2 regions of the Microbispora bryophytorum genome follow, and region 2 is predicted to be linked to the other one. Evidence: riboswitches for the same ligand, from Rfam matches in the RefSeq annotation. Region 2 holds a riboswitch; the other holds the start of a gene.
What was found. Region 2 has a riboswitch for glycine ahead of gcvP (aminomethyl-transferring glycine dehydrogenase). Riboswitches for the same ligand answer to the same signal wherever they lie in the genome.
Positions count from the first base shown of each region.

Region 1: linked by a shared signal. The riboswitch ahead of gcvT (glycine cleavage system aminomethyltransferase GcvT) and the one ahead of gcvP (aminomethyl-transferring glycine dehydrogenase) in region 2 are both predicted to bind glycine.

Region 1 covers NZ_JBICTF010000009.1:24,452-39,986, forward strand. Annotated here, with positions in the region: gene ACGFIB_RS27505 (alpha/beta fold hydrolase) at 1-200, opposite strand, end outside; gene ACGFIB_RS27510 (ABC transporter ATP-binding protein) at 496-2,283, opposite strand; gene ACGFIB_RS27515 (hypothetical protein) at 2,562-2,756, opposite strand; gene ACGFIB_RS27520 (hypothetical protein) at 2,863-3,723, opposite strand; gene ACGFIB_RS27525 (FadR/GntR family transcriptional regulator) at 3,768-4,571, opposite strand; gene ACGFIB_RS27530 (glutamine synthetase family protein) at 4,718-6,055, shown strand; gene ACGFIB_RS27535 (aldehyde dehydrogenase family protein) at 6,022-7,413, shown strand; gene ACGFIB_RS27540 (3-oxoacyl-ACP reductase) at 7,418-8,182, shown strand; gene ACGFIB_RS27545 (gamma-glutamyl-gamma-aminobutyrate hydrolase family protein) at 8,194-8,901, shown strand; gene ACGFIB_RS27550 (AfsR/SARP family transcriptional regulator) at 9,247-10,119, shown strand; glycine riboswitch at 10,219-10,316, shown strand; glycine riboswitch at 10,317-10,412, shown strand; gene gcvT (glycine cleavage system aminomethyltransferase GcvT) at 10,454-11,545, shown strand; gene gcvH (glycine cleavage system protein GcvH) at 11,542-11,934, shown strand; gene ACGFIB_RS27565 (L-serine ammonia-lyase) at 11,968-13,341, shown strand; gene ACGFIB_RS27570 (hypothetical protein) at 13,540-15,027, shown strand; gene ACGFIB_RS27575 (hypothetical protein) at 14,956-15,447, opposite strand; gene ACGFIB_RS27580 (DUF6286 domain-containing protein) at 15,449-15,535, opposite strand, start outside.
Region 2 covers NZ_JBICTF010000005.1:171,108-186,642, reverse strand. Annotated here, with positions in the region: gene ACGFIB_RS18205 (AMP-binding protein) at 1-842, shown strand, start outside; gene ACGFIB_RS18200 (hypothetical protein) at 883-1,266, shown strand; gene ACGFIB_RS18195 (RNA polymerase sigma factor) at 1,432-2,829, shown strand; gene ACGFIB_RS18190 (hypothetical protein) at 2,935-3,387, opposite strand; gene ACGFIB_RS18185 (TetR/AcrR family transcriptional regulator C-terminal domain-containing protein) at 3,538-4,104, shown strand; gene ACGFIB_RS18180 (DUF5999 family protein) at 4,428-4,628, shown strand; gene ACGFIB_RS18175 (alpha/beta hydrolase family protein) at 4,615-5,211, opposite strand; gene ACGFIB_RS18170 (hypothetical protein) at 5,305-5,727, shown strand; gene ACGFIB_RS18165 (hypothetical protein) at 5,809-6,351, opposite strand; gene gcvP (aminomethyl-transferring glycine dehydrogenase) at 6,443-9,268, opposite strand; glycine riboswitch at 9,451-9,543, opposite strand; gene ACGFIB_RS18155 (LuxR C-terminal-related transcriptional regulator) at 9,566-10,078, opposite strand; partial or broken gene ACGFIB_RS18150 (histidine kinase) at 10,417-10,983, opposite strand; gene ACGFIB_RS18145 (hypothetical protein) at 12,147-12,872, shown strand; gene ACGFIB_RS18140 (MerR family transcriptional regulator) at 12,905-13,522, opposite strand; gene ACGFIB_RS18135 (bifunctional nuclease family protein) at 13,678-14,148, opposite strand; gene ftsR (transcriptional regulator FtsR) at 14,225-14,881, opposite strand; gene ACGFIB_RS18125 (FHA domain-containing protein) at 14,901-15,404, opposite strand.

The DNA.
Region 1 (15,535 bases), on a different contig from region 2:
TAGCCCGTCGAGGGGCGGTCGGAGCGGCCGTGCCCGCGCCGGTCAAGCGTCACGCACCGGTAGCCGTGCTCGACGAAGAACGGAAGCTGGTACTCCCACATGTCGCTGTGCAGCACCCAGCTCGCCAGGAAAAGGATCGGCTCACCCTGCCCGTAGTCCTCGTAGGCCAGTCGCGTGCCGTCAGCGGTCTCGAAGAACATCCGCACTCCTCAGGTCTCGGTCGAACACGTCCGAGCCTGACGGGTGGCAGCGCGAAGATCGATTACGTGAGAGGTAAGCGGCGGGGCGCCCTGCCGAACCGACCGGGCGCCCCGCCTCCGACCCGGGTCACCGGACGCGCCCGCACGCGCGATGGCACCGGCAACCGGGCGGTGGTGAAGGAGAGGTTACGCACCTGCGACGTTCCCGGTTCCCGGTCGAAAGAAGCTGTGGCCCGGTGTAAGGGCTGCTCACGGCTTCGCCATGCCGTGTGCGGACGGATCGCGGGCCGCCCGGTCAGGACGAGACGAGGAACTGCGTGGCGGCGAGCTCGCGGTAGAGCTCGTCGGCCGCGACCAGCTCGTCGTGGGTGCCCCAGGCCCGCACGCGACCGGCCTCCATCACCACGATCCGGTCGGCCCCGGTCACGGTGGACAGGCGGTGGGCGATCACCAGGACCGTCGTCTCGCGCGCCACCTCCGCCACGACCTCCCGCAGCCGCATCTCGTTGACCGCGTCGAGCTGGGAGGTCGCCTCGTCGAGCAGCAGCAGCCTGGGCCGGCGCAGCAGTGCCCTGGCGATGGCGACCCGCTGCCGCTCGCCGCCCGACAGCAGGATGCCGCGATGCCCGACCGGCGTCCGCAGTCCCTCGGGCAGCCGCTCGACCAGGTCGTCCAGGCGCGTACGGGCGAGGGCGCGGGCCACCTCCTCGTCGGTCGCGCCGGGCGCGCCGAAGACGAGGTTCTCCCGCAACGTCCCCGCGAGCACGGGGGCGTCCTGCTCGACGTACCCGAGCATGGCCCGCAGCTCGCCGAGCGGCCAGTCGCGGATGTCGCGCCCGCCGACGGCGATCGTCCCCTCCTGCGGCTCGTAGAACCGCTCGATGAGGCCGAACACCGTCGACTTGCCCGCGCCGGAGGGGCCGACCAGCGCGGTCATGCCGCCGACCGGCACCTCGAACGTCACGCCGTTGTGGACCACCGGCCGGTCCTCGCCGTACCGGAAGACGACCCCGGAGAAGGTCACCCCGACGGGCTCGCCGCCGGCCCGCGCCACGGGTGCGGCGGCGGGCTCGGTGCGCATCGCGGCGATCTCCTGGATGCGGGTCACCGCGGCCAGGCCGTTCTGGATCTGGGTGAGGCTCTGGATGATCTGGCCGATCGGGGAGACCAGGTAGAACAGGTACAGCAGGAAGGCGATCAGGGCGGAGATCTCCATCTCCCCCGACGCGACCCGCGCGCCGCCCACCCCCAGCACCGCGAGGAACGCGAGCTGGACCGACATCCAGGCGCCGATCCCGGCCAGCGAGGTCCACGCGGCGGCGGCCACGCCACGGTCGCGCGCCTCGACGGCCGCCGCGCCCACCACCGCGGTCTCCCGCGCCTCCGCGCCGCTGGCCTTGACCGTACGGAACGCCTGGAGGGCGCGGTCGAGCATCGAGCTCATCTCGCCGAGCGCCACCTGCGCCTGGAGCGAGGCCCGCCGGATGCGCGGGGCGATGGCCACGCCCATGACGGCGACCAGGCCGACGACGGCGAGCGTGACCCCGAGCAGCAGGCCGTCCATGATCGCCATCATCACGGCGGCGCCGAGGAACATGAAGACCGCCCCGACCAGGGACGCGAGCGCGTCCGTGCACACGGCCCGCAGCAGGGTGGTGTCGGAGCTGACCCGCGACAGCAGATCGCCGGGCTTGAGCCGGTCCACGTCGGAGACCGTGAGCCGCAGGATGCGGTCCACCAGGCCCCGTCGCGAGTCGAGCACGATCGTCTCGCCCATCCGCTCCAGCAGGAACCGCCCGGCCGCCGAGATCAGCGCGCCGACCAGGACCGCGGCCGACAGCCCGAGCACCGGACCCGCCAGCGCGCCGCCCGCGCCGAACGCGTCGATCACCCGCTTGGCCATGACCGGCATGGCGAGCCCGGCGAGGCTGCCCACGAGGCTGAGCAGGCCGCCCAGCAGGAGCACCCGCCGGTGGGGTCGCACCTGGCCGAGCAGCAGCCGCCAGGAGGCGCGCTCCCCCAGGGACGCCTTCGGCCGTGGCGCGGGCTGACCACCGTCAGGGCCGTCGCCCTCCATCCCCATGGAGCCCCCTTCGCGCGAACCCAGCGTGCGATCTTCCGGAGACCCTAGTTCACCGGAAACGCCGGTGTGCGCGGGGATTTCGGGCCGATGTCGGCGGGACGGTCGCGCAGCGGCTCACGGAGCGGCTCACTGAGCGGCTCACGGGGCAGGGCGACCTCGCACGACCGGCCGGACGGGCCGCGCGTCCTCGACGAGGCGCAGGTGGAACGGCGGCGCCGGTAAGGGGGAAGACGCGGTCGCCGTCGCAGTATCGCCCGAGCACCCACCGTGACGGTCCGTCATCCGGGCACTCCGTAGAGCAGGCGGATCTCCCGGACGGTGTCCATGATCTCGTACCACGTGAGACACAGGTCGGCCTCGGCCTCCTCGCCACGCGCCTCGGCGGCCATCAACCGGTCCCCCGTGAGCAGCGCCGTCTCCCGTTTGAGCTGGGCCGCCATCCGTTGGAACACGAACCGCTCGCGAGACTCCATTACCGTCCTCCCGCCCCCCAACAGTTCTTACACAGGGTGAAATACCCACAGAACCGGCCGAAATACTCAGGGGAGATCCGCGCACGTCGCACGGGTTCCGGCGGGGTCAGCGGGGGCGAGGCCGGCCCGACCGCCAGGGACGCCCGGGGTGGTCCGCTCCCGGCCGTGGTCGCGAGGAGACGACCCGCCGCCGGTGGTGCGGGGCGGGCAGCGCGGGCGCGGGCAGGTCGTGGCGGCCGCAGACGAACTCCTGCACCGCGATCTTCGCCCGGATGACCGGGCGGCGCCAGCGCTCCTCCCGGTGGATCGCCTTGGCCATCAGGCGCGGCCGGGGCCGCCTCGCCCGCTCCGAGTAGCACCAGCGGGCCCAGGGCGAGCCGGGACGGGCCACCCGCACCGCCCCCACGTACAGCAGCGGCGGCACGAACAGTCCCAGCAGGCCGCTCCAGATCTTCCCCTTGAGCAGGGTGATCATGGCGAAGACGAGGTTGACGAAGAGGAACGCCGAAGCCGTCCAGCCGCCTCGGCCGTCCGTGCCGCTCCAGGCGAGCGGCCGCAGCCCGAGCAGCAGCAGGCCGGTGGCCGCGATCGCCACGAAGACCGCGTCCACGGAGGTGCGGCCCTCCTCCTGCCAGTAGACGTCGCGCAGGTGCAGGATCAGTGCGAACTCGTCGAGCACGAGGGCGGCGCCCACGCCGAACACGGCGGCGGAGAAGGCATACCAGCCGGTGGACACGTCCGACAGGACCAGCCCGGCCACCCCGCCGAGCAGCGAGAGCACCACGCCGAACACCACGTGGTGGATGTGCATCTCGCCCACGCTCACGTTGCCGAGCCACCGCACCCGCGCCCTGATCAGCCGTGCGTTCACCCGCGTGAAGACGAACGCCGTGATCAGCGCGACGAAGAAGCAGAACAGCGGCAGACGGTGCACCTCGACGATGCGTTCGTGAAACCAATAGGCCATGAAGCGATCCCCCGGCCTCCGATGCTACGTGGCGGGGGAAGCGGTCAGGCGAGAAAGCCGCGCAGCAGGGCCGCCGTGCCCTCCAGGTGCTCGGCCACCGCCCGTTCGGCGGCCTCGGGGTCACCGTCCACGATCGCGGCGGCGATGGCGGCGTGCTGGACGGCCGCGTGCTCGATGTTGGGCCGCAGCACGGGGATCGCGTTGAGCAGATCGGTCACCCGCAGCCGGGCGTCGGCGCAGGCGGCGGCCAGCAGCGGCGAGCCGCTCAGCTCCGCGATCGCCAGGTGGAACGCGATGTCCATCCGGCGGTAGTCGTCCGGCGCCGCGTCGTTCACCCCGGACAACCGGGCGGCCAGCGTCTCCCGCTGCCGCGGGGTCAGGTCGGCGGTCGCGAGCACCCGGGCCGCCCCGCACTCGACGGCCATCCGGAACGTCAGCGCGTCTTCGAGATCGTCCTCGCCCATGCGGGTGACGGCCCTGCGCAGGTCGCCCTTGCGCGGGCTCGGCGGCCGGTAGACGACGAAGGCCCCGCCGTACCGGCCGCGCCGCACGTCGAGGTAGCCGGCCTCCTGCAGCGCGCGGATCGCCTCGCGCAGCGTGACCCTGCTGATGCCGAGCCGGGTGGCCAGCTCGCGCTCCGGCGGCAGCTTCTCACCGTGCGGGACGACGCCGAGCTTGATGGCCTGCAGCAGGCGCTCGACGGTCTCCTCGAACGCGTTGCCCGCCCGCACCGGCCGCAGCAGCGACACCACGCCGGTGATCCCCACGGTCGCGTCCCGCGACACGGACGCGACCGGAGCCCGGGGGCCGGAGACGGACGCGTCCGCCGGGGTGCTCTCCATGCGCATCGTCCCTCCACCCGTCACCGCGGGTCCCCCGTCTCTGTGACCGAGGGTAAACCCCCCGGACATTGTTGACGACGAGGGGAACATGGTGCTTGCATGCCCTCAATGGTCTGATTCCAGACTTTTGGACGGGAGGCACCGTGCTCAGCGTGGAGCGACTCCGCGATGACGTCGAAGCGGGCCGCGTGGACACGGTCCTGCTCGCGGTCACCGACATGCAGGGGCGGCTGCAGGGCAAGCGGCTGTCGGCGCGGTACTTCCTGGAGGAGGTGCTGGACCACTCCGCGGAGGGCTGCAACTACCTGCTCGCCGTCGACGTCGACATGAACACCGTGGGCGGATACGCCATGTCGTCCTGGGAGCGCGGCTACGGCGACTTCGTCATGCGGCCGGACCTGTCGACGCTGCGCCGCGTGCCCTGGCACGAGGGCACCGTGCTGCTGCTGGCCGACCTCGTGTGGGAGGACGGCGCGGACGTCGTGCCCTCGCCCCGGCAGATCCTGCGCCGCCAGCTCGCCCGGCTCGCCGAACGCGGCTGGACCGCCTACGTCGGCACCGAGCTGGAGTTCGTCGTCTACGACGACAGCTACGAGCAGGCCTGGCAGCGGGGCTACCGCGACCTGACCCCGGCCAACCTCTACAACGTCGACTACTCGCTGCTCGGCACCTCCCGGATCGAGCCGCTGCTGCGCAGGATCAGGCTCGGCATGGAGGGCGCCGGGTTGTACGTCGAGTCCGCCAAGGGCGAGTGCAACCTCGGCCAGCACGAGATCGCCTTCCGGTACGCCGACGCGCTGTCCACCTGCGACAACCACGTGTTCTACAAGAACGGCGCCAAGGAGATCGCCGCCCAGGAGGGCAGGTCGATCACGTTCATGGCCAAGCCGAACCAGCGCGAGGGCAACTCCTGCCACATCCACATCTCGCTGCGCGACGCCGGCGGCACGCCCGTGATGGCGGGCGGCGAGCCGTACGGGCTGTCGGAGACCGGCCGGCGCTTCGTCGCCGGGCAGCTCGCGGCGATGCGGGAGCTGACGCTGCTCTACGCGCCCAACGTCAACTCTTACAAGCGCTTCGTGCCCGGCAGCTTCGCCCCCACCGCCGTCAAGTGGGGCGTGGACAACCGCACCTGCTCGCTGCGGCTGGTCGGCCACGGCCCCTCCCTGCGGATCGAGAACCGGGTGCCGGGCGGCGACGTCAATCCCTACCTCGCGGTCGCGGCCATGATCGCGGCGGGGCTGCGCGGCATCGACGCCGGGCTGGAGCTGGACGAGCCGTTCGGCGGGAACGCCTACGACTCCGGGGCCGAGCGGGTGCCCGCCACGCTCCGCGACGCGCTGACGCTGTGGGAGGGCTCGCCGATCGCCGAGGAGGCGTTCGGCAAGGACGTGGTCGAGCACTACGCCAACAACGCGAGGGTCGAGCTGGCCGCCTTCGACGCGGCGGTCACCGACTGGGAGCTCTATCGGGGGTTCGAACGGCTGTGAAGATAGTCAATCCGGCGACCGAGGACGTGATCGCCGAGGTCGAGATGGCGGACGCCGCGGAGGTGGACCGCGCGGTCGAGCGGGCCGTCCGGGCCTTCCCGGCCTGGCGCGCGGTCGCCCCGGGCGAGCGGGCCCGGCTGCTGCGCCGCTTCGCGCAGGTCGTGGAGGACCACGCGGAGGAGCTGGCGCGGCTGGAGATCACCGGCGCCGGCCACACGGTGGGCAACGCCCGCTGGGAGGCGGGCAACGTCCGCGACGTGCTGAACTTCTACGCGGGCGCGCCCGAGCGCGACCACGGCAGGCAGATCCCGGTGCCCGGCGGGGTGGACGTCACGTTCGCCGAGCCGCTGGGCGTGGTCGGGATCATCGTGCCGTGGAACTTCCCGATGGTCGTCATGACCTGGGGAGCCGCCCCGGCCCTCGCCGCCGGAAACACGGTGATCGTGAAGCCGGCCGAGTGGACCCCGCTGACCGCGCTGCGGCTGGCCGAGCTCGCCCTGGAGGCCGGGCTGCCCGAGGGCGTGCTCCAGGTCGTCCCCGGCGAGGGTGAGGTCGCCGGCGCCCGGCTCGTCGAGCACCCCGACGTGCGGAAGATCGTGTTCACCGGCTCGACCGAGGTCGGGAGACTGATCGGCGCCAAGGCCGCGGAGCAGGTCAAACGGGTGACGCTGGAGCTGGGCGGCAAGAGCGCCAACATCGTCTTCGCCGACGCCGACCTCGACAAGGCCGCGGCCTCGGCGCCCATGGCGGTCTTCGACAACTCCGGCCAGGACTGCTGCGCCCGCTCGCGCATCCTGGTGGAGCGCTCCGTCTACGACGACTTCCTCGTGCGCCTGTCGCAGGCGGTGCGGGAGGTGAAGGTCGGCGACCCGAACGACCCCGCGAGCCAGATGGGCCCGCTGATCAGCGCCGAGCACCGGGAGCGCGTCGCGTCGTTCGTCGACCAGGCCGACGTGTACGCCGCCGGGTCCTGCCCGAGCGGACCCGGCTACTGGTTCCCGCCCACCCTGCTGGCCGGGTCGTCCTCGTCCTCGGAGTCCTTCCGCAGGGCGTTCACCGAGGAGATCTTCGGACCCGTGGTGACCGTCGTGCCGTTCGAGGACGAGGCCGACGCCGTACGGATCGCCAACGACACGGCGTACGGCCTGTCGGGGTCGATCTGGACCCGCGACGTGGGCCGGGCGCTGCGGGTGGCGCGGGCCGTCGAGGCGGGCAACCTGTCGGTCAACTCGCACTCCAGCGTCCGCTACTGGACCCCGTTCGGCGGCTTCAAGCAATCGGGCCTCGGGCGGGAGCTCGGCCCCGACGCCCTGTCGGCCTTCACCGAGACCAAGAACGTCTTCATCTCCACGGAGTAGAACAATGCAGCGTTTGCAGGACCGCGTCGCCGTCATCACCGGGGCGGGCAGCGGCATCGGGCTGGCCACGGCCCACCGGTTCGCCCAGGAGGGCGCCAAGGTCGTGGTGGCCGACCTCGACGAGGAGGCCGGCGCGAAGGCGGCCGGTGAGGTCGGCGGCCTGTTCGTCAAGGCCGACGTGGCGAACGAGGACGACGTGGCCCGGATGTACCGGACCGCGTTCGAGGAGTTCGGCAGCGTCGACATCGCGTTCAACAACGCGGGCATCTCGCCGCCGGACGACGACTCCATCCTGGAGACCGGCATCGACGCCTGGCGCCGGGTGCAGGAGGTCAACCTCACCAGCGTCTACCTGTGCTGCAGGCACGCCATCCCGTACATGCAGCGGCAGGGCAAGGGCTCGATCATCAACACCGCGTCGTTCGTCGCGGTGATGGGCTCGGCCACCTCGCAGATCTCCTACACCGCCTCCAAGGGCGGCGTGCTCGCGATGAGCCGGGAGCTGGGCGTCCAGTTCGCCCGCGAGGGCATCCGGGTCAACGCGCTGTGCCCCGGACCGGTGGACACCCCGCTGCTGCGGGAGCTGTTCGCCAAGGACCCCGAGCGCGCCCAGCGCCGCCTGGTCCACGTGCCGATCGGCCGCTTCGCCCGGGCCGAGGAGATCGCCGCGGCGGTCGCGTTCCTCGCCTCCGACGACGCGTCGTTCATCACCGCCTCGGAGTTCCTGGTCGACGGCGGCATCTCCGGCGCGTACGTCACTCCGCTGTAAGGGGTAAGCCCATGGCTCGTCCCGTGATCGGCGTGACGTGCTACGTCGAGCCGGCGAGGTTCACCGTCTGGGAGATGACGGCGGCGCTGCTGCCGTACATGTACGTCGACCACATCGCGCGGGCGGGCGGCCAGCCGGTCATCCTGCCGCCCGCCGGGGAGCCGGCCGCGCTGGCCGGGCGGCTGGACGGGCTGATCATCGCGGGCGGGGGCGACATCGACCCCGCCCGCTACGGCGCGCCGCCCGCCGAACAGACCGGATATGTCCGGGAGTTCCGCGACGAGGCGGAGTTCGGGCTGATGGAGGCCGCCCTGCGCACCGGCCTGCCGTTCCTCGGCATCTGCCGGGGCCTGCAGGTGCTCAACGTGGCGCTGGGCGGCACCCTCCACCAGCACCTGCCCGACGTGGTCGGGCACACCGCCCACTCCCCCGCCCCCGGGACGTTCGGCCGCCTCCCTGTACGGCTCTCGCCGGGGTTGGCCGAGATCTACGGCGGCGAGGACCTCACCCCCGCCCACTATCACCACCAGGCGATCGACCGCCTGGCCGGCGGGCTGGAGGTCACCGCCCGCTCCGACGACGACACGATCGAGGCCGTCGCGGTCACGGACGCGGCGTTCGCCCTGGCCGTCCAGTGGCACCCGGAGGCCGACGAGGACGGCCCGCTGTTCCACGCCCTGGTCACCGCCGCCGGCCGGCGTCGCCCCGGTCGCGCTTGAGCGGTCCGATCGCGCTTGAGCGGCCCGGCCACCCGCCCGGCGCACCGAGGCCGGGCCCCGCGTGCTCCCGGCCTGCTCCCGCGGCCGGAGGCGGCGCCGCGACGACCCGGTGAGCGCCGGAATCGATCATTGACCATCGCGTAATCGGCGTCGCACTCTCACTCCGCCGGCATGGACAGTCGGCGAGAGCATGATCTGAAACCGATTTCATTTGGGTTATCGGGCGTATCGGCGCGCACGGGGCAGGGCATTGCGGCCGCGAGAGCGGAGTTTATGGGGTTCCGCAGCGGCCGACATAGAAACGGCGTATTTTTGACGAAAGCCGCCGGGGAGAGATATGGTCAAATGGCGATCAAAGCCGCATCGTCGGCGCGTTCACGCTGCTTTCATGCGAGGGGAACCGTGTTTTACGCCGTGCTCGGACCGTTCCTGGCCATGAAACCTTCAGGGGATGTCATCGCCGGGCTCGCTCCGAGGCACCGGCAACTCCTCGCATTGTTCCTGCTCAATCCCAATATCGCGGTTCACCGGGACCGGCTCATCGATCTGTTGTGGAATGGCCGCCCCACTAAATCAGCGCCGCGGAATCTTACCACCTACATCGCACAGGTGCGGCGACGCCTCTCGCCGCGCGACCCCGACATTTCTCCGCTGCACACCCTGGACGGCGGCTACCTTCTTTCCGTCCCGTCGGGATCCGTGGATGCTGCAGTATTCAACCATTTCGCGGAACAGGCCAGAATCGCTCGCGAGAATGGCGATTACCACAATGCGGCGAGGATGTTCGAGAACGCGCTGAGCCTCTGGCGGGGCGACGCCCTGCCCGCGATGCGGCACGTGGACGAGCTGTCCGCCTGGGCCGAACGGCTCGACGAGGACCGGCGCGCGGTGACCGAAGACCTCTTCGACGTACGGCTGGCGCTCGGGCACCATCACGAGATCGTCGGCGGCCTGGCGCAGTGGGCACGGCGCCACCCGCTGCGCGAACGGCCGCACCGGCAGCTCATGCTGGCGCTGCATCGCTCGGGCCGCACCCACGACGCCTCGGCGTCCTATCAGCGACTGCGCCGGACCCTGGTCGACCGCCTCGGCACCGAGCCGTCCCCCGACACCCAGGCCCTCCACCAGCGGATCCTCACCGGCGACGACCTTCCGTCCGCTCTGACGCGTCTGTGCGCGGCGCATCGGCCGTCACGCGAGTGCGATCGCAGGTCGTGACGAGAGCCCCGCGAGGACCGGATACCCCGATCGGGGAAATCGGGGCGAACCTGCCGGTTACGGGGATGGCGGCGAACCACTAGGCTTGCAGGACACCAGTGATCCCGCGCGGGAGAGCGTCCTGGCATCCGGTCAGGGCCCCTGAAGGAGCAAGCCCTCCCCGCGAACCTCTCAAGGCAAAGGACCGTGCGGGCCAGGTGACCTCTGGAAAGAAGGCCGGAAGGCCTCGCCGAAGGTGAAAGTCCGGTAAAGATCGGACGAAGCTCTCAGGCGCCGATGACAGAGGGGGAGGATGCCCGATGTCAAACGCAGCATCCGTCCTTCCGAGGTGCGCATGTCCCGATCCACCCCGCTGCGCGGGGTCCACGAAAGTCTGGGCGCGACCCTGACCGACTTCGCGGGCTGGCAGATGCCCCTGCGTTACGGCAGTGAGTCGGCCGAGCACAACGCGGTGCGCACGGCCGCGGGGCTGTTCGACCTGTCCCACATGGGAGAGATCTTCGTCGTCGGCGCACAGGCGGGCGAGGCGCTCGACCGCGCCCTCGTGGGCCACCTCAGCGTCCTCGCGCCCGGCCGCGCCCGCTACACGATGATCGTGAACGAGACCGGCGGCATCCTCGACGATCTCATCGTCTACCGCCTCGACGAGGACCGGTACATGGTCGTCGCCAACGCCTCCAACTACGCCCTCGTCGCCCGTGAGCTCGCCGACCGCGTCCGCGGCCACGACGCGCGGGTGACCGACCGGTCGGACGAGTACGCGCTGGTCGCCGTGCAGGGCCCGCGCGCCGCCGGGATCCTGGCCGCGCTGACCGACGCCGACCTCGACGATCTGAAGTACTACGCCATCGTCCCCGGCGTCGTCGCGGGCGCGCCCGCCCTGATCGCGCGCACCGGATACACCGGCGAGGACGGCTTCGAGCTCTTCGTGGCGAACGAGCACGCCGTGCCGCTGTGGAACGCCCTCGCCGAGGCGGGCAAGGACGCCGGGCTCGTCCCCGCAGGGCTCTCGGCCCGCGACACGCTGCGCCTGGAAGCCGGCATGCCGCTCTACGGCAACGAGCTGAGCGCCGCGATCACGCCGTTCGACGCCGGCCTCGGCCGGGTCGTCCGCTTCGACAAACCCGGCGACTTCGTGGGCAAGGCCGCCCTCGAACGGGCAGCGGAGAACGGCACCAGGCGGCGCCTGGTCGGGCTCGCCGCGCTCGGCCGCCGCGTGCCCCGCCACGGCTACCCCGTCACCCGGGAGGGCGCCGTCGTCGGCGAGGTGACCAGCGGCGCTCCGTCGCAGTCCCTCGGCCGCCCGATCGCCATGGCGTACGTCGACGAGGGCGCCCTGGACAAGGGTGGCCTGGCCGTGGACATCCGGGGCAGCCAAGAACCGGTCGACGTCGTCGATCTGCCTTTCTACAGGAGGAGCAAGTGAGCACCATTCCGGACGACCTGAGCTACACCAAGGAACACGAGTGGGTGGCCGGGATCGAGGACGGCCTCACCGTGACGGTGGGCATCACCGCGTACGCCGCCGAGCAGCTCGGCGACGTGGTTTTCGTGGAGGTGCACGCGGAGGCCGGCTCGACGGTCGCGGCCGGCGACACGGTCGGCGAGGTGGAGTCCACCAAGTCCGTGAGCGACATCTTCGCGCCGGTCGGCGGTGAGGTCGTCGAGATCAACCCCGCCGTCGTGGACGACCCCTCGCTGGTCAACTCCGACCCGTACGGCGAGGGCTGGCTGTTCCGCGTGCGCGTGGAGCAGGAGCCGGACGACCTGCTGTCGGCCGCGGAGTACACCGCGCTGACCTCCGGCGAGTCCTGACGGCCACCGGAGACGTGTGAAAGGCGACGGTCAATGGCGATCAGCGTCTTCGACCTGTTCAAGGTGGGGATCGGGCCGTCCAGCTCGCACACGGGCGGCCCGATGGCGGCGGCGCACAGGTTCGCCCGCGGGCTGCACCGGGACGGGCTGCTGGAGAAGGTCACCCGGGTCGAGGCCGTCCTGTACGGCTCGCTCGGGCTGACCGGCAAGGGCCACGGCAGTGACAAGGCGGTCCTGCTGGGCCTGTCCGGCGACAAGCCCGAACTGGTCGACGTCGACACCGTCGACGAACGACTGGCGGCGATGCGGGCGAGCGGCACGGTCACCCTGTACGGCGTGCAGGAGATCCCGTTCGTGGTCGGCGAGCACCTCGTCTTCGAGCGCAGGCTGTCGCTCCCCCACCACCCGAACGGCATGCGGTTCACGGCGTACGCCGGCGACGCGGTGCTGCGCGAGAAGGTGTACTACTCGGTCGGCGGCGGCTTCGTGGTGGACGAGAACGCCACCGGCGCCGACCGGATCAAGCCCGATGACACGGCGCTGCCGTACGCCTTCACGACCGCGCACGAACTGCTCGCGCACTGCGCGGAGACCGGCCTGTCGATCTCCGGCCTGATGATGGAGAACGAGAAGGCCTTCGGCCGTACGGAGGAGGAGATCCGGGATCGCCTGCTGCACCTGTGGGCGGTCATGGCCGAGTGCGTACGGCGCGGCACCAGCCGCGAGGGCGTCCTGCCGGGCGGCCTCAAGGTTCGCCGCCGGGCCCACCAGCTGCACCGGCGGCTGCAGGGTGAAACCGACGGGACCGACCCGCTGCGGGCGATGGACTGGGTCACGCTGTTCGCGCTGGCCGTCAACGAGGAGAACGCCGCGGGCGGCCGGATCGTCACCGCGCCGACCAACGGCGCCGCCGGTATCGTCCCGGCCGTTCTGTCGTACTACATGCGTTTCCTCCCGGGTTCCGGTGAGGACGGCGTCGTCCGTTTCCTTCTCACCGCGGGCGCGATCGGCGTGCTGTTCAAGGAGAACGCCTCCATCTCCGGCGCGGAGGTGGGCTGCCAGGGCGAGGTCGGCTCGGCCTGCTCGATGGCGGCGGCGGGCCTCACCGAGGCGCTCGGCGGGACGCCGGAGCAGGTCGAGAACGCCGCCGAGATCGGCATCGAGCACAACCTCGGCCTGACCTGCGACCCGATCGGCGGGCTCGTCCAGATCCCGTGCATCGAGCGCAACGCCGTCGCCTCGATCAAGGCGATCGCCGCCGCCCGCATCGCGCTGCGCGGCGACGGCCGCCACTTCGTGTCGCTGGACAAGGCGATCAAGACGATGCGCGACACCGGCAGGGACATGCTCGACAAATACAAGGAGACCTCGCGCGGCGGCCTCGCCGTCAACGTCATCGAGTGCTGACCCCCCACCCCCGCCGTGATCTTGTAATTTGTCGCAGGCGATGCCCCTCACCTGCACCGGAACCCTTCGTGATCATGCAGAAAATCGGCGAGCACCCACCTCACCTGCCGTGGAACCGTTCGTGATCATGCACGCGGGCAGAACGTCGGCCGGAGCCAATAAGGTGGTGACTTCCCCGGCGAGGAGGAGGGCCGTCACGTGAGGTGGCGCGAGGCGCTGCGCCCGCATCGGGCGTTCCTGGTCGTGCTGGTCGCGGGCGTCGCACTGCGCGCGCTCGCCGTGCTCGGCTACCGGCCCGCGTTGTGGTTCTGGGCCGATTCCTTCGCCTACCTCAGCTCGGCCCTCGACCTGCGGCCGCTGCCCTCGCGGCCGTCCGGCTACTCGCTGTTCCTGGCGGCGCTGAGCCCGCTGGGAAGTATCACCGCCGTCGTGATCGTCCAGCACCTGCTCGGTCTCGGCATGGCCGTCTGCGTCTACGCGGTGCTGCGCCGGCGGACACGGCTGCCGGGCTGGGGAGCGGCGCTGGCGGCGGCGCCGGTGCTGCTCGACGTCCACCAGATCCAGCTCGAACACCTCATCATGGCGGACCTGCTGTTCACCGCACTGGTCGTGGCCGCCGTGACGATCCTGTTGTGGCGCCCTCGCCCGGGCGCGTGGTCCGTCGTCGCGGCGCTGCTGCTGCTCGGATGCGCCACGGTCACCCGCACCCTCGGGCTGCCCCTGATCGCGCTGGCGCTGCTGCCGGTGCTGTTCGCCGGACGCTGGAGGACCGCCCTCGCCGGACTCGCCGCCGCGTCCGCCGTGCTCGGCGGGTACGCCGTCTGGTTCCACGACGCCCACGGGTCGTACGGGATGGGCGGCAGCAGCACGTGGCTGTGGTCGCGCACGATGACCTTCGCCGACTGCTCGGTCATGAAGCCGCCGAAGGAACTGGCGGTGCTGTGCCCGTCGGGGCCCCGGCTCGCCGCGCCCGCCTACATCTGGGCCGCCGACTCGCCCATCCAGCGGGTGAAGAAGGACAAGGACCGGCTGGCGAGCGAGTTCGCCTCGCTGGCGATCCGCAGCCAGCCCCTCGACTTCCTGGCGACCGGGCTGCACGACGCCATGTGGGCGTTCGAATGGGACCGGAAGGTCTACCCCGCCCCGGGTACGCAGAGCGCGTACGTGTTCCCCGCCTCGGTGAAGCCGTTCACCTCCAAGGTGGCCTCCGGCGGCCGTACGGCCGGTGAGCTGACCACCGCCTACCAGGGAAGCTCCGGGGACACGAAGGTGGTCGAGCCGTTCGCGGGATGGCTGCGCGCCTACCAGGAGCAGGGCTTCCTGCGCGGGCCGCTGCTGGCGGCGATCCTGCTGGCCGGGCTCGCCGGGCTGGTGACCAGGCGGTGGTCGGCGCTGCTGCCCTGGGCCGCGGCGGCGGCCCTGCTTCTGCTGCCGCCCCTGATCGCCGCCTTCGACCACCGCTATGTGGTGCCCGTCGTGCCGCTCGCCTGCCTGGCCGCCGGGCTCGCCCTCGGCACGGGCGCGACCGCCGCGCCGTGGCGCGCGGAGGGCAGATCAGGGGACAAATCAGAGGGCAGATCAGGGGGGCGGTCAGGGAGGGGGTCAGGGAGGCGGTCAGCGGCGGCGGACATGCAGGCGAACGACCGCAAGCGCGTCGTCGCGGCCGACCGCGCGGCGAACGCGTGAGATCGCCGACTCGTCCAGCCGCCTGATCACCTGCCGCACGTCGGCCGACCGCCGCAGCGACACCGAAATCCGCACCCTGCCGTCGCGTACGAGCCTGACCGAGATGTGGCCGATCCCGTCGATCCCCTTCAGCGCCACGCCGAGCATGGCGATGCCGGCGCCGGTGCGGCTGCCGACCCGGCCCCAGCCGAGCGCCAGGAAGAGCCAGCGGGTCGCGACCAGCGCGAGCACCATGGCCGCCCCGGCCAGCAGGGGCAGCGCCCACGGCTTCCCGTCGGCCACCCTCCCGTCGGCCACGCTCGCGTCGATCAGGGCCACGCCCGGCCGCCCGCGCACGGCGGTCAGCAGGCCGAGACCCCCCGCGACCAGCGCGAGGCCCACCAGCAGGAGCCCGACGCGGTTTCCCCAACGCGGACGCACCTCAGCCCCCTCTCCTGCGCAGCCGTACGACCACCTCCTGGCGGGACCGGACGCCGAGGCCCGACAGCCGGTCCCCGACCGCCGCGCC
Region 2 (15,535 bases):
CGCTGGCCAGGCTCGGAGCCCGCGAGGGCGACCGCTGGTTGTGCTGCCTGCCGCCGTCGCACATCTCGGGCGCGCAGGTGCTCGTCCGGTCGCTGCTGTGCGGCACCGAGCCGATCGTCCACGCGCGTTTCTCCCCCGGCGAGGTCGCCACGAGCGGGGCGGACCACGTCTCGCTGGTCCCCACCCAGCTGCGGCGGATGCTGGACGCGGGAGCCGATGTGGCGGCCTTCGGCACGATCCTGCTCGGCGGGGCCGCCGCCCCCCAGGGCCTGCTGGCCGAGGCCCGCGCGGCGGGGGCCAGGATCGTCACCACGTACGGCTCCAGCGAGACGAGCGGCGGCTGCGTGTACGACGGCCTGCCGCTCGACGGAGTCGAGGTCAAGATCGGCGGCGATGGACGGGTGCGGATCGCGGGCCCGGTGCTGTTCTCGGGTTACCGCCTGCGCGAGGAGCGGCCCTTCGAGGGCGGCTGGTTCGTCACCTCCGACCTGGGCTCGATCGAGGACGGACGGCTCACCGTGCTGGGCCGGGCCGACGACGTGATCAACACCGGCGGCCGCAAGGTCGTGGCCGGCTCGGTCGCCGAGGTCCTGGCCGGGCATCCGGCCGTACGCGACGTCGTTGTGGTGGGCCGGCACGACCCCGAGTGGGGCGAGATCCTGGTCGCCGTCGTGGTCCCCCGCGATGGCGGCGAGGTCACGCTCGGCGAGCTGAGGGCGTTCGCCAAGGAGCGGCTGCCCGCCTACGCCGCGCCGCGCGCCGTCGAGTTGGTGTCCCGGATACCGCTCCTGCCGAACGGCAAACCCGATATGGTCGAACTCAAGAACCGGAACCGCGGATGACCTTCGTGCGTCTGTAAGAGCAGGGGGAAGGGGACGCCGCATGCAACCGATCCGCCTCACGCCGGCCCACAAGATGATGGCCTCCGCCGTGCTCGTCGGCGTCGTCATCGTGGGCGGGGCGTCGGTCACGGCCGCCGCCTTCGCCGGCCGCCTGGACGACGTCGCGAAGGTGGGCGACGCCCCCGCCGCCAAGCTCGGCCCGGCGGCGGGCGGCCACGGGAGCTCGGTCGAGGTCTCCCCCGGCGATCCCGGCCACGACGACCCCACCGGGCCGCGGTCCGGATCCGAGGTCGACCCCGACGTGGTGCTGAAGGAGCTCACGGACGACCCGGACGGGGTCGCCGACTATTGGACAGACGAGCGCATCCAGGGGGCGAATCCCCTGCCGGTGCCCCAGGTCAGCGTCAGCATCATCCCCAACTGAACGGCCCATCCGGGCGAACCTGACAACCTCCCCCGCGAGGTGAGGGAACAAACCGGGCACGAGAGCGTTATTGATACTGGTGCGCTGAGCCGCCGGACGCCGCGCCCCGATCGCAAGCATCAGACCGCGAACCAACCATGAACTCCGCAAGGAGGAGGTGTCCTCATGCCCCGGACCGCCGTGGCGGCCTCGCCCGAGCGCGAGGCGACCCCGACGACGCTCGACCTGCTCTTGGAGCGAGGCCGCGCACAGGGTCGCCTTTCCCTGCCGGAGCTGCGCGAGGCCTTCGCCAAGGCCGGCGTCAGCCCCGTCGAGGGCCGCTCGATTCTGCGCGAGCTCACGGAGGCGGGCGTGAACCTGGCCGCCGACAGCGGCCCGGACAGCGGCCCGGACAGCGAGCCGGTCGCGCAGACCGAGGCGGCAGCCGAGACGGGCGCGGGGGCTCCCCCCGCGACGCCGGCCAGGAAGTCCCGCCGGGCCGCCCAGGCCGCGGCGCAGGCCGCGAAGAACGGGCCGGCCGCCAGGAGCGCGGCGAAGAAGACGGCCAAGGCCGCCGCCGAGGAGCCGCACGACGAGGAGCCGCAGGCCGACGAGGCCGAGGTGGAGGACGGCGGGACGCTCGACCTCGACGACACCTCCTCGGTCATGGGCGACTCGGTCCACACCTACCTGAAGTCCATCGGCCGCCGCACCCTGCTCACCGCCGCCCAGGAGGTGGAGCTGGCCAAGCGGATCGAGGCCGGGCTGTACGCCGAGTACAAGCTGGAGACCGGGCTCGATAACGGCGAGCACCTGCCCCCGCACGTGCGCGAGGACCTGGAGTGGGTCATCGAGGACGGCCGGCGGGCCAAGGACCACATGCTGGAGGCCAACCTCCGCCTGGTCGTCTCGGTGGCCAAGAAGTACACCGACCGGGGCATGGCCCTGCTCGACGTCGTGCAGGAGGGCAACCTCGGCCTGATCCGCGCCGTCGAGAAGTTCGACTACACCAAGGGCTACAAGTTCTCGACGTACGCCATGTGGTGGATCCGGCAGGCCATCCAGCGCGGCTTCGCCGACTCGGCCCGGACGATCCGGCTGCCCGTCCACGTGCTGGAGATGCTGTCGAAGCTGTCGCGCGTCGAGCGTGACATGCACCAGCGGCTCGGCCGGGAGCCCACGCCGGAGGAGCTGGCCGCCGAGCTGGACAAGACTCCGGACCAGATCGAGGAGCTGCTGCGCACCAGCCGGCAGCCGATCAGCCTCGACTCGACCATCGGCGAGGACGGCGAGACGCGTATCGGCGACCTCATCGAGGACGTCGACTCCCCCGAGGCGTCCGAGGTCGTGGACCGTCAGCTGCTGGCCGAGCAACTCAAGGGCGTGCTGAGCAACCTGTCGCCGCGCGAGGCCAAGATCATGAGCCTGCGCTTCGGCCTGGCCGACGGCAAGCCGCACACGCTGGACGAGATCGGCAAGCACCTGGGCCTGACCCGTGAGCGGATCCGCCAGCTTGAGAAGGAGTCGCTGTCCAAGCTGCGCCACCCGAGCAACACCCGCCCGCTGCTCGACTGGGCTAGCTGACATTCGGGCCAGCTGAGATTCTGGCCGGCTGAGATTCGGGCCGGCTGATCCGGATACTCGTACGGTCCGCACCCCTGGGGGTGCGGGCCGTACTGCTGCGTGCGCTCAGTGGCCGGCGGCGGCCAGGCCCTTGCGCACGTCGCGCGGGGTCAGGCGGGCGGGGTCGCCCGTCTTGGAGGCGCGGGGCACCCGCGGGATGCCGCTGAGGCGGTGCGCCTCGCGCAGCGTGCGCAGACGGTTCACCTCGTCGGTCCACAGCGCGCCGTCGGGGGTGGCCTTCGCCTTGCGCCGGGCGATCCTGCTGTCGTAGGACTTCACGCCGAAAGTGGCGCGCTGGCCCGCCTCCGCCGCGCGCAGCCCCTCGGTCAGGGCGGCGTCGAAGCCCAGGGCCGCCTCACGCAGCTCAGGGAGCGGCGCGCCCGCCGCCTTCGCCTCCTGGAACCGCCGCTGCGCCACCCGGACCTTCTCCAGCACGTGGTCGAAGTCCTTCCGGATCTCCAGATCCGCGTGGTAGCGGACCTCCGCCTCCCGGCTCACCCGCGGACGGAAAAACGCCATCGTCAGCCCCTTCGGTATCGAACTCGCGCGATCGGACGCGCGCAATCGAACTCGCGTCGCAGTCCGTAGCGTACGCGCTCCGCGCGGGCACCCGCACCGCAGGGTGCGCCCCCCTTTACATAGTAAGGATCAGTATGGCAGCATGATCGTGTGCCTGCCAAGCGACCACCCGTCCCCCTGTCCCGCGAGCGGATCATCGACGCCGCCCTGCACATCGCCGACGGCCAGGGCCTGCGCCGGCTGACCATGCGCCGGCTCGGCGACGCCCTCCAGGTGGAGGCCATGGCGATCTACCACCACCTGCCGCGGGGCAAGGAGGCGCTGATGGACGCCCTCGCCGAGCACGTCACGACCGTGCAGGTCGATCCGGCCACCGCCGCCACCTGGCAGGACAGGGCGCGCGCCTGGGCCCGCGCGAGCCGTGCCGCGCTGCTCGAACACCCCGGCGTGCTGTCGCTGGCCCTGACCAAGCCGCCGAAGGGGTCGGCCCTCATCGCGATCACGGAGCAGATCGAGCAGTTGCGCGAGTCGGGGGCGGGCGACCCGGCCGGAGCGGTCCGCGCGCTGCGCGCCTACGTCTTCGGCAGCGTGGCGGTGGAGGTTCAGCAGTCGGGGTGGGCGGATCCGGACGCCGAGGTGCGCGACGCGCGCACCGCCGAGGGCGAGCGCGACTTCGAGCACGGCCTCGACGCGCTGGTCGCGGGCCTCGGCGGCTGAGCCCCTGGAATTTCCGGTCGGTCCGCATCGGTCGTGTCCGCCGACCGGAATCTGTGACATCTCGGTTACCCGACCGTCGGCGTGTCGAGGCCCGACCGGTGCCGCCAATGGGGCATTCTTGTGTACTAGGTCACATCAGTGTGCGCGAGCCTGCTCGGGGTGCGGTCGGGTCCCCTGCCCGACCGGCGGAAATGCTCCGAACGGACTATGTCGTACGGATGCGGCCGAGCCGCAAACTGGTGGAGTCCAGTGTGGTGTGCGTCATACCCCACGGGCACCCGGAAGACAAACAAGAGCGAACGATAAGACACGGAGCCCCGGCGATGTGCCCTCATGAACCGGCCTGTCCCAGCGCGGATGCAAAGGACCGAGAAGCCGCCCGCACGATAGCCTGTCACCCAGAGCAGGGCTGGAGCCTGCTCTGCAACGGCGTCGTGCTGTTCGAGGACACCGGCGAGCTGCTGCCCGACGGCGGCGTCATCGCCCCGCACCGCCCCACCGACATGGCCATCAGCGCCGCTTAGGCGAAAGCAGCCACCGGGCCACCACCTCGCCCACCCGGGCGGGGTCCTTTTTGAACTCGTGCCCCTCCCCGGGGAGGACCACGAGACGTGCGGCGTCCTTCTCGTCCGGCACGCCGAACGGATCCCGATCTCCGCTGACCACGAGCACGGGGATCCCCGCCTGCCGTAGTTCTTCCGCCCGTGAGCGTTCCGGCTTGCCCGGCGGGTGGAGCGGGAACGCGAGCGCCACCACCGCCTCGGCTCCGACGGCGCGCGCGGTGCGGCAGGCGACCCGCGCGCCGTTGCTGCGCCCGCCTTGGACGAGCGGCAGGTCCGGGTGGCGCTCACGAAGCGCGGCGACGATCGACAGCCACGCCTCGTCCTGCTTGACCGCCGACCCCGGCGCACGCGCGCCGCGCAGCCGGAAGGGCTGGGTCACCCGTGCGACGGTCCCCCCGATCGCCAGCACCGCGTCCCGTACGGCGAGCAGGTCGGGGGCGTCCACACCTCCCCCGGACCCGTGGGTCAGGACCAGCAGCAGCCGGGGATCGGCCGCCTCGTCCACCTCGGCCAGAGCACGGCCGTGCGGGGTCTCGATCTCCATGCGGGCGACGGTAGCGGGTCCGACCGGAGCAGGAGGACACGACCCTCCGATCGGAGGATGGCACGCCCCCGCGGAAGGGGCCAGAATGTCACAGTGACGGACATCACATCGCAGCAGCCGCCGCCCGCGACCGGGCGCCCCGTTCCTCCGCCGCTTCCTCCGCCGTCGGCGGCCTCCTCGACCCGCGAGGACCTGCGCGCCGTCATGGCGGCCCGTCGTGACCTCGGCCCCGAGTACGAGGACGCGCTGGTGGACTCGTTCCTCGACAAGCTCGACGTCGAGATCGCCGCACGAATACGCAACGAGGTGGCGGCCCAGCTGCGTCACCAGCCGCCCGGCCCCGTGGTCAAGCAGAGGGACGGCGCCGTGGGCGTGGCCATGGGGTCGCTGGCCCTGGGCATCCCCCTGACCGGGATCGCGGTGGGAAACGCGAACCTCCCGGGCCTGCTCCTGTCCTGGGGCGGGATCATCGCGGTCAACTTCGCCTACGCCGTCAGCCGCCGCTCCCAGCGCTGACGTCCGGGCGCTGACGTCCGGGCGCTGACGTCCGGGCGCTGACATCCGGCCCGTCGGTTCACCGCCGCCGGCTGAGCGTCCTCAGCCGGCCGCGCCGGCCTCCATCCCGGGACGGACGTCCCGGCCCAGGCGCAGCAGCACCTGCTCGGCGAGCGCGGGATCGGGATGGTCGAGGCCGTAGCGCCACACGGTCTCCGCGTCGGCGTCGCGGCCCCGCAGCGGCAGCGTGCGGGCCAGCAGTTCGATCGCGAGCGCGCCGGTGCCGGCGTCGGCCCCCTCCTGACGGCTGTCCTCCACGGCTCCGGCGAACTGCGCGCACGCCATCTCCAGGTGCGCCATGCCGAGCAGCACCCGCAGCCGCGCCGGGTCGGCCACCGCGCTGACCGACAGCGCCTCAAGCAGGACGTCGGCGGCCCGCTCGGGCTCGCCGTCCTCCAGCAGCCGCTCGGCCATCCGCTCGACCACGACGGACAGACCCTCGCCGGCCTCGCCGCGGTCCGGCGCGTCCTCGTCCGCGGCGAGTTCCGCGAAGATCGCGGCCGCGCCGTCGAGGTCGCCGCCTTCGGCGAGCCGGCGCGCGTGGTCGAGCCGGTCGGACCGCCGCCCGGAATCGATGGCCGTCATACAGGGGCCTCGCATGGTCGCAGGTGATGAGAAACGATCACCGCGATCTTAACGAGACCGGCCGCCGGGCGGGGCCGACATACCCAACTGATCAGTCCTCGTAGGCCTCCAGGGGCGGGCAGGAGCAGACGAGGTTGCGGTCGCCGTACGCCTGGTCGATGCGGCGCACCGGCGACCAGTACTTGTCGTCGCGCAGGCCGGGAACCGGGTAGGCGGCCACCGCCCGCGAGTACGGGTGGGTCCACTCGCCGACGGTGAGGCACTCGGCCGTGTGCGGAGCGTTGCGGAGCGGGTTGTCGGTCGCGTCGTACTCTCCCGACGCCACCTTCGCGATCTCGCCCCGGATGGCGATCATCGCGTCGGCGAAGCGGTCGAGCTCGGCCAGGTCCTCGCTCTCGGTCGGCTCGATCATGAGCGTGCCGGCGACGGGGAACGACATCGTGGGCGCGTGGAAGCCGTAGTCGATCAGCCGCTTGGCCACGTCGTCCACCGTGACGCCGGTCTCCTTGGTGATCTGGCGAAGGTCGACGATGCACTCGTGGGCGACGAGGCCGTCCTTGCCGGTGTAGAGCACCGGGTAGTGCGGCGACAGCCGCCGGGCCAGGTAGTTGGCCGACAGGATCGCCTGCTCGGTGGCCTGCCGCAGCCCGTCGGCGCCCATCATCCTGACGTACGCCCACGAGATCGGCAGGATGCCCGCCGAGCCGTACGGCGCGGCCGAGACGTGCGCCGGCAGGTGCTCGGCGAGGTGGGCCTTGACCGCGACCGGGCCGACGCCGGGACCACCGCCGCCGTGCGGGATGCAGAAGGTCTTGTGCAGGTTCAGGTGGGAGACGTCCGCGCCGAACTCGCCCAGCTTGGCCAGGCCCACCAGCGCGTTGAGGTTGGCCCCGTCGACGTAGACCTGCCCGCCGGCCTCGTGCACCCGCTCGCAGATCTCGACGATCGTCTCCTCGTACACCCCGTGGGTGGACGGGTAGGTCACCATGATCGCGGCGAGCGCGTCGCGGTGCTTGCCGATCTTGACGGCGAGATCGGCCAGGTCGACGTTGCCGCTTTCGTCGCAGGCCACCACGACGACCCGCATGCCCGCCATGACGGCGCTGGCGGCGTTGGTGCCGTGCGCGGAGGACGGGATGAGGCACACGTCGCGGCTACCCTCGCCCCTGGAGCGATGGTAGGACCTGATGGCCAGCAGCCCGGCGAACTCGCCCTGGGAGCCCGCGTTCGGCTGGATCGACACCCGGTCGTAGCCGGTGACCTCGGCCAGCCAGCCCTCCAGCGTCGCGATCAGCTCGGCGTACCCCTCGGCCTGCTCCACCGGCGCGAACGGGTGGATGGACGCGAACTCCGGCCAGGTGATGGGCTCCATCTCGGTGGTCGCGTTGAGCTTCATCGTGCAGGAGCCCAGCGGGATCATCGAGCGGTCGAGCGCGATGTCCTTGTCCTGCAGCCGCCGCAGGTAGCGCAGCATCGCCGTCTCGGACCGGTGGGAGTGGAACACCGGGTGGGTGAGGAAGTCCGAGGTCCGGTGGAGGTCGGCCGGAAACGCGTCGGAGGTCACCCGGTCGAGGTCCTCGACCACGAGGTCGGGCGCGCCGAACGCCGCCCAGACCGCCCGCAGGTGGTCCGTGGTGGTCTTCTCGTCGCAGGCGACGCCGACGTGGTCGTCGCCGGCCAGGCGCAGGTTCACGCCCCGCTCCGCGGCGGCGGCCACGACCTCGGCGGCCCGGCCGGGCACGCGGGCGAGCACGGTGTCGAAGAACTCGTCGTGGACGACCTCCACGCCGCCCTCGCGCAGCCCGGCTGCCAGGACGGCCGCGTACCGGTGCGCCCGCTGGGCGATCCTCCTGAGACCGTCCGGGCCGTGGTAGACGGCGTACATCGAGGCCATGACGGCGAGCAGGACCTGCGCGGTGCAGATGTTGCTGGTGGCCTTCTCCCGCCGGATGTGCTGCTCGCGGGTCTGCAGGGCCAGCCGGTAGGCCGTGCGGCCGTCGGCATCCACCGAGACGCCGACCAGGCGGCCCGGCATCTGCCGCTGCAGGCCCTCGCGGACGGCCATGTACGCGGCGTGGGGGCCGCCGTAGCCCAGCGGGACACCGAAGCGCTGAGAGGAGCCGACGGCGATGTCGGCGCCCTGCTCGCCCGGAGGCTCCAACAGGGTCAGCGCCAGCAGGTCGGCCGCGGCCACCAGCAGCGCCCCCTGGGCGTGCGCCCGCTCGGCGACCGCGTGGAAGGACGCCACCCGGCCGCTCGCGCCCGGATACTGGACGAGGACCCCGAAGCACTCGGGCAGCTCACCGGCGAGGTCGGACTCCACCAGCGTGATGCCGAGCGGCTCGGCGCGGGTCGCCAGCACGGCCTTGGTCTGCGGCAGCGCGTCGGCGTCCACCACGAACACGTCGGTCTTCGCCTTGCTCGCCCGCCGCGCCAGCGTCATCGCCTCGGCCGCGGCCGTCGCCTCGTCGAGCAGGGACGCACCGGCGACGTCGAGGCCGGTGAGGTCCGACACGACCGTCTGGAAGTTCAGCAGCGCCTCCAGCCGCCCCTGTGAGATCTCCGGCTGGTAGGGCGTGTACGCCGTGTACCACCCGGGGTTCTCCAGCACGTTGCGGAGGACGACACCCGGGGTGATCGTGTCGTGGTATCCGAGGCCGATCATCGGAGTCAGCACCCGGTTGCGGCCGGCGAGGGCGCGCAGCTCGGCCAGGGCCTCGGCCTCCCCCACCGCCGCGGGCAGGTTCAGCGGGCCGCGCGTGCGGATGGCCTCGGGCACGGCCACGGCGAGCAGGTCGGCCACCGACTCGTAGCCGACGGCCTCCAGCATCCGGGCGCGGCCGGCCTCGGAGGGGCCGATATGACGGGTGGCGAAGGGCGGAGCGGAAAGATCGCGAAGTGTGGACCGATCGGTCATGACAGGGGCCTCCTGGGCGGGTCGAGACCTGCGGCGACCGTCCGGCGCCCTGGGTGGCGCGGCCGGTCGTGAAGCGGTCTCCCCCTCTGTCATCGGACCTGAGAGCTTCACCGGGCCGTCGAGCCCGGCTTTCCCCTTCGGTGAGGCGCCGCCTGGCCGGCGGGCCTGCTTTTCAGAGTCGCCTCGTCCGTGCGGTACGGATGCCTGAGAGATTCCGGGGAGGTTTGCTCCTTCGGCGCCCCTGAAATGCCAGGGGTCTCTCCCGCACGAGGTCGTCGGCCGTTCCCACTCTACCGGCTACCCCGGATCGGCCCGACTCGCACCCTGCTCGAGATCGGCGCCGAGACCGGCCTGGCGGGCGCGGACGATGGCCTCGGCCCGGTCGGCGACCGCCAGCTTGGCGAAGATGGCGGTGATGTGGTTGCTCACCGTCTTGCCGCTGATGGCCAGATGCCGGGCGATCGCGGGGTTGGACCGTCCCGCCGCGATGAGGTCGAGGACCTCCCGTTCACGCGCGGTGAGCTCGGGAAAGGGCTCCGGGGCCGGCGCGCGGGAGGCCCCGACGGCGAAGAAGTCGATGATCCGGCGAGCCACGCTCGGGCCGAAGACGGCGTGTCCGGCCGCGACCGAGCGGACCGCCCAGACGATCTCCTCCTGCTTCGCGCCCTTGACCAGGTATCCGAAGGCTCCGGCGCGCATCGCCGCGAACACCGACTCGTCGTCCTCGAACATCGTGAGCACGAGCACCCGGGTGGCGGGCACGGCGCGCACGATGGCCCTGGTGGCCTCCACCCCGTTGACGCCCGGCATGTGCAGGTCCATGACCACGACATCGGGGCGCGTGAGCTGCACCTCACGGCGGGCGGCGTCGCTCCGGCGCCCCCGGAGCCGCTGTCGCTCACCTCAACGTGCAGGGCGTGATCGGCGCGCAGGGAGACCCGGCACGCCGTCGCCCCGCCGTGGCGCAGCGCGTTGGTGACCGCCTCGGTGGCGATGCGATAGGCGGCCACCTCCACCGCGGCGGGCAGCGGCGGCAGGTCGTCCGGGGCGTCGACCGTGACCACGCACCCGGCGTGCTCGCGGCGCCAGGATTGCTGGGCGCGCTGGCGCAGCGCGCCCAGCAGTCCGAGCTCGTCGAGGTCGGGCGGGCGCAGATCGTAGACGAGCCGGCGGATGTCGGCGATCGCGGCAGTCAGGTCGGCGCGCAGGTCGAGCAGGAGCCGCCCGCTCCGCTCGGGGTCGGTGTGACGCAGATTGTGGGCCGCGTCGGCCTTGAGCGTCACCGCGGTGAGCACGGTGCCGAGGCCGTCGTGCAGATCGCGGCGCAGTCGCCGGCGTTCCTCCTCCCGCGCGGCCACGATGCGCGTGCGGGACTCGCCCAGTTGCTCCGACAAACGCACCGCCTGCAGGGCCAGGCCGACCGGGGCGGCCAGCAGTCCCAGGGCCCGCCGGTCCGCGCCGGACAGCCGGCTCTCCCCCGCCCGCAGCCCGACGAGCAGGTCCGCGGGCGGCCCGCCGGCCACCTCCAGCGGCACGGTGTGCCGCAGCCGCGGCGCCCGGCCGTACGTCGCGACCAGCCGCCCGTCGGAGCTGACCGCGGCGTACGGCAGCCGCAGCGCCTCGCACACGGCACGCAAGACCCCGTCCAGGCCGGTGCCGAGCCGCAGGCCGACCCGGGCGGCGGCCGCCGCAGGATCGCGGCGCTGGCCGTACATGACCCGGTCCACCGCGGACTGTACGGCCGAGCGGGCGGGCGCGAAGGCGAGCGCGACGACCGCGGTCGCGATCAGCGGGGTGGCCGACAGCCGGTCCCGCGCCAGCGCGGACAGCCCCGCGACGATGCCCAGGTAGGCCAGCACGACGCCGAGCGTGAGCACCCCGTACACCAGCGACCGGTTGACGATCAGCTCGATGTCGTACAACCCGTGGCGCAGGATCGCCACCGTGGCCGCGGCCGGGATCAGCGGCAGGGTCAGCAGGAACAACACCGGCCCGTCGGTCGTCACGATCCGCTGCGCGTTGAGCGCGGCGAACAGTCCCACCGCCCACAGCAGCCACATCAACTGCAGCCGTGGCACCCCGCGGGACCGGCGGACGCGCAGGACGAGCGCGCCGACAGAGGCCAGCAGCACCAGCGCGTCGGCGGCGGCGAACACCGGAATCAGCCGCTGGGCGACCTCACCCGCGACGACGGGCAGCATCGGCTCCCCCATGGCCAGCCCGTCCCCCGCCAGCCCGGCCACCACGGGCAGGGTCAGGGTGGGCGTGAGCGGCAGGACGGCGAGGGTCGCGACGGCCAGCGGCCGCCAGCGCCGCGACAGCGGCCTGCCGTCGGGAAACAACTGGACGATCAGCGGAAGACAGACGGCCGGCGCCGGGATCCACACGGTGATGCCGAACAGCTCGACCGCCCGCGCCCACCCCTCCGGCAGCCCGACCGCGTCGGTGATCAGCCCGAGGCAGGCCACGCTCAGCGTGTAACAGGCGCCGTACGCCACGAACAGCAGCCCGATGCGGTGCCCGGGGCGGTGGGCGAGCACCAGCGCGCCGAACGCGGTGAAGGTCAGCGCCTGGACGCTGTTGGTCAGCAGGTAGGAGTCGTCGGCCGCGTCGGCGAAGGTGAACCCGCCGAGGAACCACGACACCCACGCCGCCGCCACCACGACGGCCGTGAGGATGAGCACCGCGACCGGACCGGCCCGCCTGACTGCCATGCGCTCATCATCGGACCCCGGCGCTCCCATCGGCCATAGGAGCGTGCTCCCGGATCACGGGGAGCATGGGACCGGAATCGGGACCATGCCCCCACGACGAAGGGAGCGGTCCGCGCCCATCCTCGGACTCGATCGGACAGCTCCCGAACTCTCGGAGGATCATCATGCAGCCGACCATCGACGCCCGCGCCGCCACCACCCCGCAGAAACCGCCGCGGGACGTGCGCGGCTTCTGGCGGGTGCTGCTCGCCGTCGTCGCTCCGCTCCCCATGCTCGGCATGGGTCTCCACTACCTGTTCAGCCCCGTGGACGGCGGCGAGTCGTTCGAGGCCACGGTCGCGGCGTACGCGGCCCACGAGCAGGCCGCGGGCGTGATCCGATGGTTCGCCCTGCCGTTCCTGGTCGGGCTGATCCCGGCCACCTTCGCCGTGGCCTGGGTGGCCCGTCGCGGCGCTCCCAGGCTCACCACGGCGGGCGTCCTCCTCGCGCTGCTCGGCGACCTGGCCGGCTTCCCCTTGATCCGCGGCGGCGACGACCTGGCGTACCTGACAGTGACCAGGCACTTCGACGTGGCGACCATGGCGAGGATTCAGAACGCGCTCGAGGACGACCCCGTACAGCTGGTGGCGAGCCTGCTGTTCATCGTGGGCATCGTCGTCGGCCTGCTACTGCTCGGCCTCGCGCTATCGCGCGGCGGCGCGGCACCGGCCTGGATGGGCCTTCTGCTCGCTGCCGGCGGGTTCACCCATCCGTTCATGCCCGGTCACACCGCGTCGGGCATCGGCCTGCTGATCACGGCCGTGGGCTTCGCCGGCGCGTCCGTCGCCCTGCTGCGTATGCGTAACGACGAGTTCGACCTGCCACCGGCCAGGCCCGGCGCGCGCGCCTGACCGTTCGAGCCCGGTGATAGCCGGGGCATCCGTCAGCCGGTCCTGCGGGCCTTTCTCCGGCGGGCCAGCTCGTCCGACGGATGGTCCCCCTCCGCATCCGGAGCGGCCTCCGCGCGCTCACCCGGAAGCTCGGCCAGCGATCCCTCGACCTCCCGCCACACCCGCCCGAGCGCGATGCCGAACACACCCTGGCCGCCCTGCAGCAGATCGATCACCTCGTCGGCGCTCGTGCACTCGTAGACGCTCACGCCGTCGCTCATCAAGGTGATCTGGGCCAGGTCGTTGACGCCGCGGTCGCGCAGATGCTGAACGGCGGTGCGTATCTGCTGGAGGGAGACCCCCGTGTCCAGAAGACGTTTGACGACCTTCAGGACGAGGATGTCGCGGAAGCTGTACAGTCGCTGGGACCCGGATCCCTGGGCGGCCCTTATCGTCGGGAGCACCAGCTCGGTCCGGGCCCAGTAGTCGAGCTGCCGGTAGGTGATCCCGGCCGCGGCACACGCCGTGGGCCCGCGGTATCCGATGCCCTGAGGCAGCGCCGTCGGCTGCTCGTCGAACAGCAGGCCCTGTTCGCCGGCGCGCTCGCGCGCCGCCTGCCGAACCGGGTCGTGCTGGCCGGCCGACTTACCCTCGCCGCTGCTGACCGCCACTGCGGACCTCCGGCTTTCTCTCATCCCACGGTCTGATCTGGGGGTTCGTGAATTACAACCGTGGTTTCCCTTGCACCGTAGGACCGGGGCCATCGTCAGTCAACGACCCCGTCCGGCGCGTCGTGAAGCGTAATCTCCCGAAATCGTCCGGCACGTCAGCCCGCCCGGCCGAAGTCTTCCGGTGTGATTTTGTCCAGGAACTCGCGAAACTTCTCCACTTCGTCTTCCTGGTCGTCGGGCATGCTCACGCCCGCCTCCTGGATCACGTCCTCACTCGCGTAAATCGTCGCACCCGTACGCAACGCCAGCGCGATCGAGTCCGAAGGACGGGCGCTGACCTCCACACCGTTGGAGAAGACCAGATCGGCGAAGAAGATGCCATCGCGGAGCGCGACGATGTTGACGGTGCGCAACCGCACCCCCAGGGCCTCAAGAACGTCACGGAACAAGTCGTGGGTGAGCGGCCGGGGCGGGGGCTCCTCCGCCTGGGCCAGCGCGATGGCGGTCGCCTCGGTCATCCCGATCCAGATCGGCAGGTACCGATCACCGCTCGCCTCCTTCAGGAGAACGATCGGCTGGTTGGTGGGCATCTCAACGCGAACCCCCACGACCTCCATCTGCAACACGGGCGGCTCCGTCTCAAGCGTCGCGGCATATCACCAGGCATTCAACGTAACACCCACGGAGGTGCGGATGTGCCGGTCACCGCCCCAGAACGCCGCGAACACTCCCACGCAGTAATGCATTGTGCAGTTCCTGGAGAAGTCCGGAGATCTCCCGGGCGGTCTCGTCCGCCTCCGCGATCGCCCCCGGCGCCTTGCGCCGCAGCAGCGGGGCCACCGCCTGCTCGATGAGACCGGTCTCCCGCTCCACCACGGCGCGGACCGCCCTCAGGTGCCGCGCCCGCAGGCCGAACCGCGCCAGCGCCCCCACGCTGCGCGCGACCTCCAGCGCCTCCCCGTCGTAGCGGCGCGCCACGGCCGCGACCAGGCCGAAGCTCTCCATCTCGGTCAGGGTCTCCTCGTCGATGCCGGCGGCCTCGATGAGCTCCTCCCGGCTGAGACGCACGGGCGGGGCGCCGTCGGACACCGCGTGCGGACGGGCCGCCTGCTCGTCCAGCTGATCCTTGATCACACGGAGCGGCAGGTACTGGTCACGCTGCGCACGCAGGATGTACCGCAGGCGCTCGACGTCGTTGTAGGTGAACTTGCGGTAGCCCGACGGGCTCCGCTGGGGCTCGATCAGCCCCTCACCCTCCAGAAACCGGATCTTGGAGACGGTCACGTCCGGGAACTCGACCTGCAGCAGGGCGAGCACCTCCCCGATGCTCATGAACGCCCGTACGGCCTGCGCGCTCATGACTCCTCCTCCTCACCGATCACAGCCCTCCGGGACCACGCGTGAGGAACACCAGCCGGAACTTGCCGATCTGCACCTCGTCGCCGCCCTGCAAGGGGGACTCCTCGATGCGCTCCCGGTTGACGTAGCTGCCGTTGAGGCTGCCCACGTCACGCACGGTGAACTGGCCGCCGCGCCGGTAGAACTCCACGTGCCTCCTGGACACGGTCACATCGTCCAGGAAAATGTCGCTTTCCGGGTGGCGACCCGCCGTAGTGAGGTCGCTGTCGAGCAGAAATCGGCTCCCCGCGTTCGGACCCCGCATGACCACCAGAAGAGCCGTGCCGGGCGGCAACTGCTCGACCGAGGCCCTGTCCGGCAGAAGCGTCTGGCCCGTCTCCGCCTCAAGCGCCTCAAGTGAGATCGTCGAGGTGGTGTCGGCTGCGACGGGCGCCGGAGCGCTCAGCGGCGAACCGCATCGTGAGCAGAAACGGGCATCCTCGGGGTTGGCATGACCGCACTGCGTGCAGTAGACGCTGGGCATCGAACGGCTCGGCCTCTCTCACGACTTGCTCTAGGACTAGCTCAAACTGCGAATGCCGCAACTTACGCTGATCAGGCACAAAGGTCAAGACCGCGGCTGGGCGCGGACTGACCAACGCTACAGCCAGCGGA